Regions from separate parts of the Fusicatenibacter saccharivorans genome, predicted to be linked through region 1. Evidence: riboswitches for the same ligand, from Rfam matches in the RefSeq annotation. Region 1 holds a riboswitch; the other holds the start of a gene.
The links. Region 1 has a riboswitch for lysine ahead of dapA (4-hydroxy-tetrahydrodipicolinate synthase). Riboswitches for the same ligand answer to the same signal wherever they lie in the genome.

Region 1 (8,175 bases):
AGACAGCGCAGATCAGATAGGGGAACATCTCCTCGGATTCCCCCAGGCGCTCTTTATCGGAAGCCTTTGCAGGAATATCATACCGGTCATAAAACATGTAAATGGCATAAGCCCCGTGAATCTGCAATCCTTCGATCAGGATATCATAGAACGTTTCCAACAGCGCATCGTTCTTCAGTCCGCATTCCCGCAGCGCCATCAGCATCTGCCAGATACTGCCCGGCCCCTGGGATGTTTCCGGAAAACGGTATTCCCGCAGCTTCTCATTCGATTCCGCAAACGGAATTTTCTTGGCAATCGCCAGATTCCTGGCCTTTTCCGAACCGGACAGTTTCAGAAAATGAATGTTGAAACTGCCGTCATACTCCCCATCCGAATCCGTATAGCAACCCGCCATCCGCACAAACGAAGTCCGCGCCGGCGTCATCCTCCTCGTCAGCTCCAGCATGTCTTCCCGATTAATCATACATTCCCTCCGACAGTAAATATATTCGAAACTCTCTGCCTTTGATCTTATCATAACATGCTTTTTCTGTCAGCAGGTTTTTCGGAATCAGATGGGATACTTATTGACCAGCTTCTTAAATTCCGCCACAGACACTGCCATACAGTCGGCGGCATCCTGAATGCTGATCGTTCCTTTTTTTAATAAATTTGATAACACCTCAAGTTTGCCTTTTTCAATGCCTTCCGTTTTGCTGTCTTCCATCATTTCATCAATTGCCTGGCTTATATTTTTATAAATTGCGTTCCTTCTCACCATTTGATAAAATCAAGACAGTATCTCGCATTTTATGATTTTGACATAGAAAGGAAAACACATGAAATTAGCAGTAATCAGTGATCTTCATGGGAATTATTATGCACTCTCGAAGGTGATGGAGTTTCTTCGCAGGCAGCAAATTGACGGTATCATCGGGCTGGGGGATTTTGTGACGGATGGGCCGTTTCCGCAGAGGATGATGGGGGTGCTCCGCGAAATGCAGGAGGAGTTTCCGTGCTATCTGGTGCGCGGCAACCGGGAGGAATATCTGCTTGAGAATCTCTGGCAGCCGCAGAACTGGAAGGCGGGTTCTTCGACGAGCGGGCTTCTGGATTACACGTTTCGGAATCTTACCGATCAGGATCTAAAATTTTTTGAGCAGCTGCCGACAGACGGTGTTCTGATTGGAAAGCTGGATGAAGCCGGGAAACTGGTTCCCGTTTTTGTGCCGCAGGAAGAAGTTACACCGGACACCTGCCGTGAATCCCTTTTCCCGGCACTTCGGCTCTGCCACGGCGCACCTGGTGAAATCCGAGGGAATTTCGGGCTGCATCCGGAGCTCCTGCTTTCTCATCTGGAAAATCTCGATGCCTCCATCCTGCTTGGCGGCCACAGCCACAAGCAGGAACAGAAAGAATACGCAGGAAAAACGTATCTGAATCCAGGATCTCTTGGGCTTGCGCTTGATGATGTCGGCGGCCATGCGCACTTCGCAATTCTGACGTTGGAAAACAGCACATGGCAGATCGAATGTTTTCAGATCCCCTATGATCTCGAGGGCTATCTCGCCGAGTTCGACCGTGCCGAACTGGAAACCCACGGCAGTGTACTTGCCCGCTCCTTAAAGCGGACGCTGACCTGCGGTATCAATTACTTTTATCTCACGGTAAAACGGGTGCGGGAACTTGCGGATGCACTGGCGCTGACTGATCTTGACGAAGAGCTCTGGGAAAAAGCGGAACGGGAGCTGAAATAGATTTTTTGACAGAGGAACGTATTCCTATTACGCTGCATAAGTGAAAAAACTCATTGGCTAAAACAGAAAAGCAGCTCGAAAGAAGGCAGGCTGTGCAACTGCACACAGCCTGCCTTCTTTTTTATCTTTTCTATTTCCTGCTTCTGCCTTACTTCGCGGCAATCACATCCTGCATATCATACATACCGGCTGGCTTTCCAGCCAGGAATTTTGCGGCCTCTACAGCACCTTTTCCAAAAACTCCCTTGGAATATGCCCTGTGGGACAGGGTAACAACCTCGTCCGGGCCTGCGAAGATGACGTCGTGATCTCCGACGATGGTGCCGCCGCGTACAGCAGAGATTCCGATTTCTTTCGAGTCACGCTGCTCGTGGCGCTGGCTTCTGTCGTATACGTAGTGGTACTGGTTGTCCATTGCCGCGTTCAGGCTGTCTGCCAGGGCGATGGCGGTTCCGCTTGGAGCGTCGCATTTCAGTTTGTGGTGTTTCTCCACGATCTCCATATCAAAGCCTGCTTCGGCAAGCACTTTTGCAGCTGCCTGTACCAGTTTCATCAGCGTATTCACACCAAGGGACATATTTGCAGAGCGGAGAACCGGGATTTCTTTGCTGGTCTCCTGCACTTTTTTGAGCTGATCCTCGGTGAGGCCTGTGGTGCAGAGGACGAGTGGAAGTTTTTTCTCCTTGCAGGCATCGAGCAGTGCGTCGGCTGCCTTGTAGGAAGAAAAGTCAACGACTACGTCTGCCGGAACATCGCATTCTGCCAGGCTTTTGAATACCGGATAATCGTTCTGGCCGTTGTCGTTCATATCGATTCCGGCTATGATTTCTGCATTTGCATCTTCTTTTACCAGGCCGGTGATGACCTGTCCCATATGGCCGTTGCAGCCATGCATAATAATTTTAACCATTGTCTTTTTCCTTCTTTACTTCGTGTATTCTTAACTTAAGCCAGTTTGATTCCAAAATCTTTCATAGCCTTTGCCAGGCGCTCCTGGTTCTGCGGCTCCATCTCGGTCAGCGGCAGACGAAGCGGTCCAACCTCTTTGCCCATCAGGTTCAGCGCTGCTTTTACCGGAATCGGGTTTACTTCGCAGAACAGCGCATCGATGAGCGGCAGTGCTCTCAGCTGGATTTCTCTGGATCCGGCCACATCGCCGTCGAGGAATTTCTGTACCATGTCGTGGGTCTCACGCGGTGCTACGTTGGAAAGAACGGAGATTACACCGCTTCCGCCAAGGGAAAGGATCGGCACAACCTGATCGTCGTTTCCGGAGTACAGATCGATCTTTCCATCGGTCAGCTGCATAATTTTTGCGACCTGGGAAATGTTTCCGGAAGCCTCTTTGACTGCAACGATATTCTCAACGTTGTTGAACAGATAGACGATCGTTTCCGGTGCAATGTTTACGCCGGTTCTGCCCTGAATGTTGTAAAGGATGACCGGCACTTTGACGCTGTCTGCGATTGCGGTAAAGTGTGCAATCAGGCCCTTCTGTGTTGCTTTATTGTAATACGGAGAAACGAGAAGAAGTCCGTCCACGCCGTATTTTTCTGCTTCCTGAGACAGATAAATTGCTGTCTCCGTGCTGTTGGAGCCGGTTCCTGCAATTACCGGGATTCTGTGATTTACTTTTTCCACGGTATATTTGATGGCATCCAGATGCTCCTCATGGGACAGGGTCGAAGCCTCACCGGTGGTTCCGCAGATAACGATGGCGTCAGTTCCGCCGGCGATCTGCTCCTCAATCAGTTCTCCGAGTTTTTCGTAATTCACTTCCTGTGTTTCGGTCATCGGTGTGATAATTGCAACAGCTGCACCTTTAAAAATAGACATTCTCTTTTCCTCCTGTATGTTGTGTCAGATAAAACCATAAGAAATCAGTCGCCGGAGCTTATCTCCCACGGAAAATTTCACTTTCCGTTTAAAAAAAGAGGCGCCTCATCCCAGATAAGATCGCCTCCAAATTCACACATACGCAGTATCTATGATCAGATAGCTCTCCATCTCTCGATGACAGTCGCAGATTTTTTCAACCTGCGCCCAGGAGCATACCGGTTCAGCGCCGGATGTCCTTCGGCATTCTTCCCTTTTCCTCTTCTTCTTTTGCTGCTGAGGCATCCGAAAAGGTACTCTTGAAGTAATGCGACCTCTATCCACTTCAGTTCTGCTTTTACTATAGCATCATTAAATTTTCTTGTCAACAGCGGATCGCGCTTTAACTCTCACTATATTCCAGCTTGCTCACCGAAACCTCATATGCGGTCCGCTTTTCCATTTCCGTCTCGCTCAGCCGCTTCATATATTCCCGGCTCTGGATCCGTCCCCAGATGAGAACGTGGCCGCCCACGGCAAACGCAGAGGCATACCGCGCATTCCGTCCCCAGCAGATGCACGGGATATAATCTGATTTTCCATACGGACGGTTGACCGCGATCAGAAGGTCGGCGATCTCTCTTCCCAGAGGTGTTTTCCGGTAGACCGGCGGTTTACATATGTATCCATCGAGGTAAATCTGGTTGGATTTGACGGAATCGTCCTCTTCCTCCACGAAACTTAATTCCCGCGCAAATACGGAGAGTACCAGACGGTTCTTCTTCTCCTCGTGGCGGTTGTAGGACCGGAACTGACCGCTGATGCAGATCCACTCACCCTGGTAATCCTGTGATACGTCCACCAGCCGCTCGGAGACCATCACCGGAATGATGTCCTGCGATTCACTCAACCGCTTGACCATCACATCGACGAGGTAAAAGCCCTCTCCGAATACCTGATGGCTGAATGTAAACGGGGAGACAATCTCTCCCATGATAACCACCTGATTGTTTTCAATCATCTTGTCTGCCATAATGAAAATCCCCTTCCTTTGTCTTTTCTTTCTGAATATTGATTTCTGATCGGTACTTTGCTGATCTATAATCCTAATGTATGAACCACATTTCTTTTTCAGAACCACTTTTTTCCAGATTTTTTTATTTCTATTCAAATCAGCATTCTGCCCAATTTTTTGTATATGTTTCTGTAAAAACCGCACCACATGCTTCGTATTTTCTACCATTGCAATACAAAAAATGTCACATCTTCCCTGTTTTTTTTCTCTGTTCTGTGCTATAATAGTTCAGATAGGCAGGCATCCAGCAGAGACAAAACGGCAAGGCACCTGCCTTTGTGCTGTGATAAACATTCCCGGCCGGCTTGAAATTTTGAAAAATTGAACCCGGCAGGGTCAACCCATAGGAAGAGGAATGAAGAAATGAAAACAACGAGAGAAGATGTAAGAAACGTTGCCATCATCGCCCATGTCGATCATGGTAAAACTACACTGGTAGACGAGCTTCTGAAACAGAGCGGCGTTTTCCGTGCCAATCAGGAGGTTCAGGAACGTGTCATGGACTCGAACGATATCGAGCGTGAGCGTGGAATCACCATTCTTTCCAAAAATACAGCAGTTTACTACAAGGGAACGAAAATCAACATCATCGACACCCCAGGCCATGCGGACTTCGGCGGCGAGGTTGAGCGAGTTCTGAAAATGGTAGACGGCGTTATTCTGGTTGTAGACGCATTCGAGGGCGCTATGCCGCAGACCAAATTCGTGCTGAAAAAAGCACTTGAGCTGAATCTTTCCGTTATCGTCTGCATCAACAAAATCGACCGCCCGGAGGCACGCCCGGACGAAGTTATCGACGAAGTGCTCGAGCTTCTGATGGACCTCGATGCATCTGACGAACAGCTTGACTGTCCGTTTCTGTACGCATCCGCAAAGATGGGTCATGCAGTACTCGATCTGAACGACACCCCGAAGGATATGACACCTCTGTTCGAGACCATTCTGAAATACATCCCGGCTCCGACCGGCGATCCGGAAGCTGGCACACAGCTTCTGATCAGTACCATCGACTACAACGAATACGTTGGACGTATCGGTGTCGGCAAAGTTGAAAACGGAACGATCCGCGTGAACCAGGACGTTATGCTGGTCAACCACCACGATCTGACCAAGAAGAAAAAAGTAAAGGTCAGCAAACTGTATGAATTTGACGGACTGAAAAAAGTAGAGGTTACTGAGGCAGGCATCGGTTCTATCGTTGCTGTTTCCGGTATCCCGGATATCCACATCGGAGATACTCTCTGCGGCGATCTGGACAACCCGGTTTCCATCCCGTTCCAGAAAATCTCCGAGCCGACTATTTCCATGAACTTCATCGTAAACGACAGCCCGCTGGCCGGTAAAGAAGGTAAATACGTAACTTCCCGCCACCTGCGTGACCGTCTGATGCGTGAGCTGAACACTGACGTTTCTCTCCGCGTCGAGGAGACTGATTCCGCAGACTGCTTCAAGGTTTCCGGCCGTGGTGAGCTGCATCTGTCCGTCCTGATCGAAAACATGCGCCGTGAGGGATATGAGTTCGCAGTAAGTAAGGCAGAGGTTATCTACAAAGAGGACGAGCGCGGACGCAAACTCGAGCCAATGGAAATCGCATACGTTGACGTTCCGGACGAGTTCTCCGGTACTGTCATCCAGCTCCTCAGCGAGCGTAAAGGCGAGCTTCACGGCATGAGCCGCGCAAGCGATGGTTCCACCCGTCTGGAGTTCGAAATCCCGGCACGAGGCCTGATTGGTTTCCGTGGAATCTTCATGACCTCCACCAAAGGAACTGGTATCCTGAACACCGAGTTTGAAGATTACGCACCGTACAAGGGCGACATTGAATACCGCAAACAGGGTTCCCTGATTGCTTTCGAGGCAGGCGAGTCCGTTACCTACGGTCTGTACTCCGCACAGGAGCGCGGTACTCTGTTCATCGGACCTGGCGAGAAGGTTTACGCCGGTATGGTTATCGGACAGAACGGTAAGGCTGAGGATATCGAGCTGAACGTCTGCAAGACGAAGCACCTGACCAACACCCGTACTTCTTCTTCCGACGAGGCACTGCGTCTGACTCCGCCGAGAATCCTTTCCCTGGAGCAGGCTCTGGACTTCATCGACAAGGACGAGCTTCTTGAGGTTACTCCGGTTTCCTTACGTATCCGTAAGAAAGAGCTGGATTCCAGACTTCGTAAGAGAGCGGCAATGAAATAAATTTTCATAAAATGACATAAGAACCGCCGGTTCACTCTTGATTTGAGAGTAAACCGGCGGTTCTTTGTCGTTTTTCTATTCTGTTTTCTATTCGTTTGTCGTTCCGCCATGGAAGCCGTAATACGTCTCTCCCGCTGCAAGATCCACGCCGTTTGCCGCTGCAAGAGTATGAATCGTGACAAGCTCATACCCGCGGTTGATCAGCTCCGGCACGATCGTTGCACACGATTCTACGGTCGTCTCGTGGATATCATGCATCAGGATAATGTCTCCCGGGCTTACACTGTCGAGAACGGCGCTGATGTTTGCCTGTACATTTTTTGTCTGCCAGTCCAGGGTATCGACATCCCACATGATGCTCGGGCGGCCGATAGATGCGAGCAGTTCATCGGTGCTGTTTCCATACGGGAAACGGATGACAGTTGCACCCTGTCCGTTGTTGTACTGGGCGATCAGATCATCCGTCATCTGGAACTGGGCAAGGCCGTCGTCGGTGCTCAGTTCTTTCATATTCGGATGCGCATAGGAGTGGTTTCCAAGCTCACAGCCGATCGCCGCCATGCGCGGGATCACATCTGCACCGTATTTTTCCACATTGCTGCCGAGCATAAAGAACGTCGCCTGTGCCCCGTACTGCTCCAGCGTATCGAGAAGCGTGCTGGTATAGACGCCTGGGCCGTCATCAAAGGTCAGGGCTACCATCATCGAGCCGTTGCGGTCTGGCTGGTAAACACCCTGGTCATCAAAGTAACAGCCTTTTCCGCCGATCGCTTTCCAGCCGGTCGCCATGTAACCATTGGAATCAAAATGGTACTGGTTTCCGTCGATATCTGCCCAGCCGTTGACGTAGTACGTTGTGGCATCCGTTGCGTACCACCAGCCCGACGAGCTGTACTGCCATCCCGGCGTCTCATTCGGCGGCGTGGTCTCCGCAAGCTTCTTAATTCCCGCATTTCCCGATCCGTCCTCCGCCTCCGGCGCCGTCTCGCTCACCGTCTTTGCGGCTGTGTCATTACTCAGTACAATTCCTTTTTTCGCAAGCTGCGCTCCCGCAAATTTCCAGATAAGCGCAAGAAAAAGAAGGCCGATTACCACACACAGGGAAATCCGTGATACTTTCTGCATCATCTGTCTGCGGCGCATCTGCTTTCTTCTCTGTTTCAATGATTTTCTTTCCATATGATCTGTTTATACTCCATCGTCCCGCCCCTTTGCGGAACTTTCTTCCATCGTAACACAAACGTTTTTCGACATTTTTCTACTTACTATCATAACGTGATCTGACCTAAGATGCAAGGCACAAATTCTTACATTTTTCCACTTCTGGTAAATTAATGTTTATCGTTTCTTAAC
Region 2 (8,175 bases), on a different contig from region 1:
CTCGTTTTTCAGAAGATACTCACTTACTTCTTTCAGTGCATCGGAATATACTTTTTTCAGCTGCGCGCGCTCCGCCTGTACCCACTCTTCCTCGCCGAAATCTGCAAGGAACTCTCCGGTGTACAGCTCCAGTGCTTCGATCATCTGATCCATGCGCGCTTTCTCGTCCGTCTCTTTTCCTGCTTCCAGGATCTTATTTTTGATATCAATCGCATCTACCTCGACCGGCATCGGGCTGGTCCAGTGGTAAACGCCTTTCTGTGTATAAATGTACTCAAACTGCGGAAGTCCTGCCTCGACAAGGCTTCTTTTCAGGCGATGTACGCCGACACGCAGGCTGTTTGCCGCGTCCGCCACATCTTCTCTTCCGTATGTGCTCTCCAACAGTCTTCCTCTGGAAATTCCATTGTCCTTGTTATAGAGGAAAATCTGCAGAAGTCTCATCGATTTTGTTGCCATTGTTTTCCGGAAGGAAATCGGCTGGTCGCCGTACTCCAGGAAAAAACTTCCCATCATGTGTACTTTTAAAAGCGGTAACTGTTCTGTTTGGTTTTTCATTTCTTCGTTCATACTAACTCCTGTATTGCCTGTTGTGCTCTAATCTCTGTGGTCGGTTGCGCTGCGCTCCGCAATCGGCTGCGGTAACGGGCCGGCGGTTCCCTGTTCGTTCATTTCAAAAACAATTACGGACGCCGGATTTCTGTTTTCTATTTTACATCATTTTAATCAAAAATCCTACTATAAAATGTATAAAATATTAACTTTAACACCGAAAAATTCCTGCTTTTTCTTCTTTTGTCTTGTTATCTTTTTGTCAATCCCATCTCATCCGTAAATTGCCCGCATGATTTTAGCCATCAGCCGCCCTGCAGGCGCCGAGAGCACCAGTACTACAGCAAGAGATACCATGCCGCACCCGAGCAGTGCGCGGTTCACAAGTCCCCGTGCTGAGCAGAATCCGAGGCAGAATCCCTTCTTCCAGGGCCAGAACAGCTTTTCCGGTTTCCGGTTGAAAAAATCGAGCACCAGATGGGACAGAAAGCCCACGGTAAAATAAGCGGACGCATCCGGGTAGATGATGTCCACGCACGCCGTCAGCAATGCCAGCGCCGCAAATGAATGCATGAAGGAGCGGTGCGGCTGCTGTTTCCCATAGGCGCAGATCAGCAAAAATGCTGCCGTTCCGGTGAGGAGACGCAGCACGCTGCTGTCGCTTGTGAGGCGGCGGTAAATTCCAAGATTCAGTTTATACTCCGCAAGAATTGTGAGCACCGCAACTGCAACTGTTGCCGTAATAATCTTATCGGCATCGCGGTGCGCCTGTGAAGTGCCGACATCAATGTCACTGATCAAACCGCCGATCGCGGCAGCCCCGGCACCGGCCACAAGCGCGGGAACCGTCTGCGGCTGTAAAACAGCAAGTGCCGCTGCTGTTCCAATAAAAAAATGTGTTCTTCCAAGCATTTGTCTGTTTTTTCCTTTCGTAAAATTTCCTTTATCATAGCACATTCCCGCCCTTTTATGCAACCATTTGTTCGATTCTTTTACGACCGTATGGTCCTATCAGGATCAAAAAAGAACCTCCTGCGACCGTTTATCGCCGCAGGAGGTTCTCCTCTGTTTCTGCCTTTATTCCATACTATTTCCAGGTTATCTTATTTCACGTTTTTCCCTTCATTGTATGAATTTTCATTTGACATTTATCGCTCATTTGAGTTATATCTTTATGCTTCATATACCAGTTCACCAGCAAGATACGTCCGGCACACCGGAATGTCTTTGATCGTGCTCTCATCCACCTCAAACGGATTCTGACCCAGTACGACGAAGTCTGCCATCATGCCTTCTGCGATCTGGCCTTTCACGTTCTCCTCGAAACTTGCCTCGGCACTGCGGATCGTGTAACTGTCGAGTGCTTCCTGTACGGTGAATTTCTGATCCGGCAGGTACGGGCCGACATGGTCGCGCAGCGTTGTTCTTGTGACAGCGCACTGCATGCAGGCGAGGGCATCCGGCAGCTCTACCGGGCAGTCAGTTCCGTTGCTGACGGAGACGCCGTTATTCATCAGCGTCTTCCAGCTGTAGCTTGTGCTCGCAAGCTCTTTGCCGACGCGCTCCTCTACGATATGGTTATCGTAATCGAGGAAGATGCTCTGTGCGTAAACGTGAAGATGCATTTTCGCGATTTTTTCAAGCTGATCGGCTCTTGTGATCTGGCAGTGCACGATGCCGTGGCGGTGATCTTCTCTCGGGTTTTCAGCAAGGGCTTTTTCATAGGCACTTAACACGCGGTCGAGGCACGCATCACCGATCGTGTGAACTGCAGCCTGCATGCCGTGTGCATTGGCGTAGCCGATCATCTCATCCATGGTTTCCTGGGTGAATACCGGGATTCCGCAGGTGGACGGGTCGTCTGCGTATGGGCGACTGAGGAATGCTGTTCTCGCACCGAGTGCGCCGTCGCCGAGCATTTTCAGCGGGCCGATTTTAAAGCGGTCTGTGCCGATGCCGGTCACATTTCCAGCCTCAACGAAACCTTTTAAGGATTCCAGATCGGTAAAGTTGCTCTGCTCGTAAACGCGGACGGTCAGCTCGCCGGAATCCTCGAGTTCTTTGTATGCTTCGTTGACGGTCTGCCACGGAACGGCGCGGTAAACGCAGTAATCATCACTCTGGCTGCTGGTGACGCCGTAGCTGTTCAGGGCTTTGCAGGCGCTGCGGATCATATCTTTGATTTCCTCTTTGCTCGGCACCGGAATGCTGTCGTAAACCGGTTCCATTGCATTGTCGAAGAATCTTCCGTCCGGCTCACCGTTTTCCATACCGATCTCTCCGCCCTCCGGCTGCGGGGTATCTGCGGTGACGCCGAGGAGTTCCAGCGCTTTGCTGTTGACTACGAGGCAGTGGCCGCACGCTCTCGTCGCGCAGATCGGAACTTCAGTTGATACGCGGTCAAGATCGTAGCGGTTCGGCATGCGGTCCACGTCCGTGAAGTAATCCTGATTCCAGCCGCGGCCCATCAGCCATGCGCCGTCTTTTCGCGGATGCTCTTTCTGGAAGGTGTCGAGGCAGGCGAGCATATCTTCCAGGCTTTCGGTATGTGCGGCAAGCTGCGCTTTCAGCAGGGAGCTTCCGTAATTTAAAAGGTGCATATGGCTGTCGTTAAAACCGCTGCAGACGAATTTTCCGCCGAGGTCTACAACTTTGTCGCCGGCTGCTGCAAGGGCATCTGCCTCTGCGCTGCTTCCGGCGAAAACAAATTTGCCGTCTTCTACTGCAAACGCTTCGACAAGCGGCAGTTTTCCGGTGTAGACAGCTCCGTTTTTGTAAATTGTTTTCATATCATTATCCTCCTACTGTCATCTAAATTTGATTCTATTCTTTTCTGCCCATTTGCGCAATATACAAATTCAGACACGCTATTCTCATGCGTGTCTGGATTCGCTTTTGAATATTTTTTATTTCGTTTTCTCTTCGTAGAACAGGCAGGCGTTCTTGTCTACCGTGCCCTGGCCGAAGTTTCTTGCTTTGTAGTCTTTCAGCAGTTTGAAATACTGGTTCGAGAGAATCAGGATCACTGCTACGTTGACGAAGGTCGGGATCGCAGATGTGATATCAACGACAGTCCAGATAAAGCCCTGGTTGTTTGTCTTTACCAGATAGATCGTCCACAGTACGCCCGGCAGAGCGCGGACTGCGTAGAAGATTTTCATGACGATATCTTTCATCTTGCCTTCTTTTTTATACAGATGCTCCAGAATTGCCAGATAGTAGGTGAACCATCCGCCGGAAGTCGTTACAGTGAAAATGACCATGATGACTGCCAGAAGGATGCTTCCAAATTTGCCGAATCCGCTTGCAAATGCACTTAAAGCAAGTGTTCCGCCGTTCGTTCCGTCGGTCCAGTTTCCGCTTAAGATAACGGAAAGTGCGGTGATCGTACAGATAACCATGGTATCAAAGAATACCTCGAAAGATCCCCACAGACCCTGCTCTACCGGATGCGGTGTTTTTGCGGAAGCATGGATCATTGGAGAAGTACCCCATCCAGCCTCATTGGAGTATACGGAACGCGCCATACCCACACGGATAATCTCGCTGACTGCGCAGCCGGCAAAACCGCCGATCGCTGCTGTTCCGGTAAATGCGTTTGTTACGATGGCTGCAAATACGCCAGGAACGCGGTTGATGTTGATGATGATCATGCCAATTCCCATCAAGATATAAAGAACGCTCATAAATGGAACGAGCTTGCTGAACAGACTTGCGATTTTCTTCGTACCGCCGCTTGTAACGACATAGGTCAGAATGCAGAGCAGAACGCCCATCACGATAACGCCTTCTACTTTGAAGCTTCCAAGATTGATATTCTCAATACCGAACGCACCGGCTACGACCTGAGATGCGGTCAGGTTGGAAGAGGTTACGAAGAAGGTGGAGAAAATACCGATGCCGAAGATGAGCGCCGGGATCAGCCACAGCTTGCCCCAGTGGCGCTCCTCGCCAAGTCCGCACTCCATGTAGTAAGTCGGACCGCCGTAGTACTCACCTTTTTCGTTGGTGTGACGGTAGTAGCAGCCGAGGGTAACCTCAACCTGTTTTAATATCATACCAAGCAGAGACGAAAGCCACATCCACATAATGGCTCCCGGGCCGCCTGCTGCAACTGCAGTTGCAACACCGGCGATATTACCGAATCCTACGGTACCGCCGATAGCGGTCGAAATCGCCTCAAACGAGGAAAGCATACCCTTTCCTTCACTTGCTTTGTCTTCTTTCTGGAACAGTTTTCCGCCGGTTCTCTTCATAATCCAGCCAAAGTGACGGAACTGGAAAAATCCAGAACGAACGGTAAAGTACAGACCGGTCAGAATCATCAGCGCGATCAGCGGCACGCCCCAAAGGACACCGTCCAGCCAGTTAAGAAATGCTATCATGTCAAAATCCTCCCTTTTTTCTTTTCCGGCAACAGTTTTCTTCAGACGTATCCTGTAACACCCGTTTCGTCTTTCGTTCTCCAACCAAACAGATTTCCACCCCTGGAACCTTTTGTCACGGTTCCAACTGCAGTACAATAAAAAGAGCAGCGGTCTTCACCACTGCTCCATTAAATCTACGTTCATGAAGCAATAGCTCCTCCACCAGTACGGTGAGAGTGCACAGCCTGTTCGACTGTACCCCAACGCAGACAGTTTTTCGGGAACTGCCCCGTTTCGGCGAATGCTCCTTTCCCTGCCCGTCCCAGACCCCGTTGTCTCAGGACAGCTACTCTTAGCCTTCGCGCCTCTATTGCCGAATATGTATATTGACAGGTATTATCATATGTTTCTTTTCGCTACTTGTCAATCGTTTTTTCGACATTATTTTACAAAAATTTTATATTTTCGAAATTTGTCCTGATTTATTTGACTTTCTTGTCTCCCTCTGACGGCTTCAGCTGGTTGAACTTCCACAGACGCTCCATATAGCCGGACTGCTCTTTGGCCAGCTCTTCCACATTCGGGTTGTAAATGATTCCTTTTACCATTCATTCTCTGTCTGTCATACTGTCCTCCTGTCTGCTGTAGGATCTAAATAAGTATCCCTTCCAGATGATCCATCTCATGCTGGCAGATCTGGGCTGGCCAGCCGGTGAATTTCTGGCGTTGTTTTTTCCAGTTCCAGTCGTAGTATTCGATTTCGATGTTCTGGTACCGCTTTGTTTTCCGCACGCCTGGCAGGGAAAGGCAGCCTTCTTCTGTTTCGTAGGGGCCGCTTTTGCGGACGATCACCGGGTTGAACATGATGATGTCGCGGAATCCGGCGTTTACGATGATGATGCGTTTTTTCACGCCGATCATATTTGCCGCCATGCCGACGCATGCCTCGCGGTTTGCTGCCAGTGTGTCCTGCAGATCTCTTCCCACCTGCAGATCTTCCTCTGTCGCCGGGACGGATTTCTGTCCGAGGAAGAGAACGTCTCTCATAATTGGTTTTACCATTTGTGTTTCCTTTCTCTTTCGGCCTTAAAGGCCAAAATCGTTTAATTTTCTATTTGAATCCACATATCGCACGATGTGCATCCGATTACGTTTTTTCCGCCTTTCTGCTCCAATCGTTCTACTGTTCCGCTGCAGAACGGACAGATCCAGTCAATCTGTTTTCCGGCTTTGACGGCCTGCATCATGTTGACGAATTTTGTCGTATCTACATTTTTCGAATTGCAATTCTGCGTCCAATCACCGGAGAGTACTTTTCGCAATTCGCCGTTTTCATTCAGAATAACGGTGTCGCCCTCCTCGATGTTCCAGTCATACAGCATCTGATCCTCCTGGCGGATGCGCGATTCTGTTCCGTTTTCATCTTTCAAAACAACAACTGCCATGACAGGCTCGTCGGCACCGCGCTCCTCACAGCCGAAATCAAGGTCTTCCTCAATTCGCATTACCTGATATTTCATAAAAACGCCCTTTCTTCAAATATAATTCATGCTTTTTTGTATTCCACACGGTTTTTGCTGTTACAAAACTTTTTATTCCTGAATCGTAAAAATCACAACCCGCTCCCGGCTATCCCCGCCCGGAAACAGATCCATACAGTCGATCTCATCGAGAAATTCCAGTTCCGGCACCGTCATCAGATACGAGATATAAGCATCCGACGGGTAATAGAAAAACAGCTGGATCTCCCGCGGATTTTCGTAGTACGATTCCAGCAGTCTTGCCATCGCTTTTCTTAAGATTTCAAGCGAAAACGGGTTAAAAAAATACACCCGGTCCACTTCCGCAGGAACGGGAAAATTTTCGGCGCTCTCCAGCACAAACTCCGTCCGCGCACCAGAGGCCGCCGCCTTTTTGTTTTCCATTGCCTTCGCATAAATCCGCTCATCATACTCCACACCGATGGACTGGCACCGGGTCTGCGCCGATAAGAAGAAATCTACGCGGCCCTTTCCGCATCCGTAATCGAGCAGCGTATTTCCCTTTCGGATCATCCCCGTGTTTGCCATCCGCTCCAGCACGCAGTACGGGGTCGGCTCATACGGATACCGGTACAGATCCGACCGGCTGTCGTCCCGCCCCATTGTGTGGATCTGAAGCAGCTTGTCCCAGCGGTTTTCGTTTTTATCCTCTCTCATCGCCCGTCTCCCGATACTGTTCGAATAATTCCAGATACTCCTGTTCCACCGCATCAAACGGCCGCACCGCGTAGTCCAGCGTGATGTGAAGCTTCGGTGCATCCCCCTCCTGCGGCTCCTCCAGCAGATTCGTCAAATCGTACCACAGCAGATCATTGTCGATCTGTTTCATCATCCGCTGCTCCTCCGCCGTCAGATCACTGCCAAGATATTTCTCATAAATCACCGAAAGCAGATGGTCCTCGATCTCGCGGTACCGCGGCATTTCCTGTTTTAATGGCCGCGGCACGTCCGACATGTAACACTCGCTCGCGTCATGCAGAAGGCACGCCAGCACCAGCCGCCGGGAATAGCCGCGCGCGGCCGCCTCTTTCGCACAGCAGATGCAGTGCTCTCCCACTGACCAGAACGTCGTCACATGGCCGTTTCCGCGGCAGATCATCGGCAGCGCATGCGCAAAATCCTCCACACAGAGCAGTTCCGGAGCGGGATGCACAGGGTCAAAATGTTTTCTTGTATACGTTGTTATTGTGCTCATTCTTTTATCTCACTATATGATTTTACTGCCGGCTGTCCCGCGTGCGGCTCGCCGATGATTTTTTCCATCCAGACCATATCGTACCAGCGGTCGAATTTGTAGCCGCAGTTGTGGAAGGTTCCCACGAGTTCGAATCCGAGATGCGCATGGAACTCGGCGCTGTTTTTCGTCAGATATTCATCCTCGACCTGCGGATAGCCGATGCAGGCGTAGAGGTTCAGAATGCCCATTTTTTTCAGGCGGTCCGCCAGCTCTTCATACAGTCTCCGGCCAAGGCCTCCTTTTCTTGCATTGTGATCGAGATAAATGGTCAGCTCGCTCGACCAGTCGTATGCGGCGCGGCCGACAAAGGCATGTGCGTATGCATAACCTTCGATTTTTCCATCCTGCTCGATGACGAGGTATGGATATTTTTTCATGATATCACGCATGCGGTTCTCAAATTCTTCCAGAGACGGCACGTCCCACTCGAAAGAAATGACGGTGTATTCTACATAGTAAGCATAAATCTCCAGAATGC

Region 2: it holds a riboswitch for lysine, as region 1 does, so the genes downstream of both, PGS38_RS11395 (alanine/glycine:cation symporter family protein) here and dapA (4-hydroxy-tetrahydrodipicolinate synthase) in region 1, are expected to answer to the same signal.

The regions. Positions count from the first base shown of each region.
Region 1 covers NZ_JAQEGR010000002.1:241,518-249,692, reverse strand. The annotation lists gene PGS38_RS03175 (DUF4317 family protein) at 1-466, opposite strand, end outside; gene PGS38_RS03170 (hypothetical protein) at 554-712, opposite strand; gene PGS38_RS03165 (metallophosphoesterase family protein) at 822-1,739, shown strand; gene dapB (4-hydroxy-tetrahydrodipicolinate reductase) at 1,888-2,649, opposite strand; gene dapA (4-hydroxy-tetrahydrodipicolinate synthase) at 2,685-3,575, opposite strand; lysine riboswitch at 3,728-3,902, opposite strand; gene PGS38_RS03150 (single-stranded DNA-binding protein) at 3,958-4,587, opposite strand; gene typA (translational GTPase TypA) at 4,993-6,822, shown strand; gene PGS38_RS03140 (polysaccharide deacetylase family protein) at 6,910-8,001, opposite strand.
Region 2 covers NZ_JAQEGR010000011.1:56,152-64,326, forward strand. The annotation lists gene PGS38_RS11380 (AfsR/SARP family transcriptional regulator) at 1-570, opposite strand, end outside; gene PGS38_RS11385 (metal-dependent hydrolase) at 826-1,464, opposite strand; gene PGS38_RS11390 (amidohydrolase) at 1,725-3,341, opposite strand; gene PGS38_RS11395 (alanine/glycine:cation symporter family protein) at 3,459-4,937, opposite strand; lysine riboswitch at 5,123-5,297, opposite strand; gene PGS38_RS11400 (maltose acetyltransferase domain-containing protein) at 5,402-5,527, opposite strand; gene PGS38_RS11405 (peptide deformylase) at 5,571-5,981, opposite strand; gene PGS38_RS11410 (hypothetical protein) at 6,023-6,439, opposite strand; gene PGS38_RS11415 (class I SAM-dependent methyltransferase) at 6,512-7,117, opposite strand; gene PGS38_RS11420 (hypothetical protein) at 7,104-7,655, opposite strand; gene PGS38_RS11425 (GNAT family N-acetyltransferase) at 7,652-8,175, opposite strand, start outside.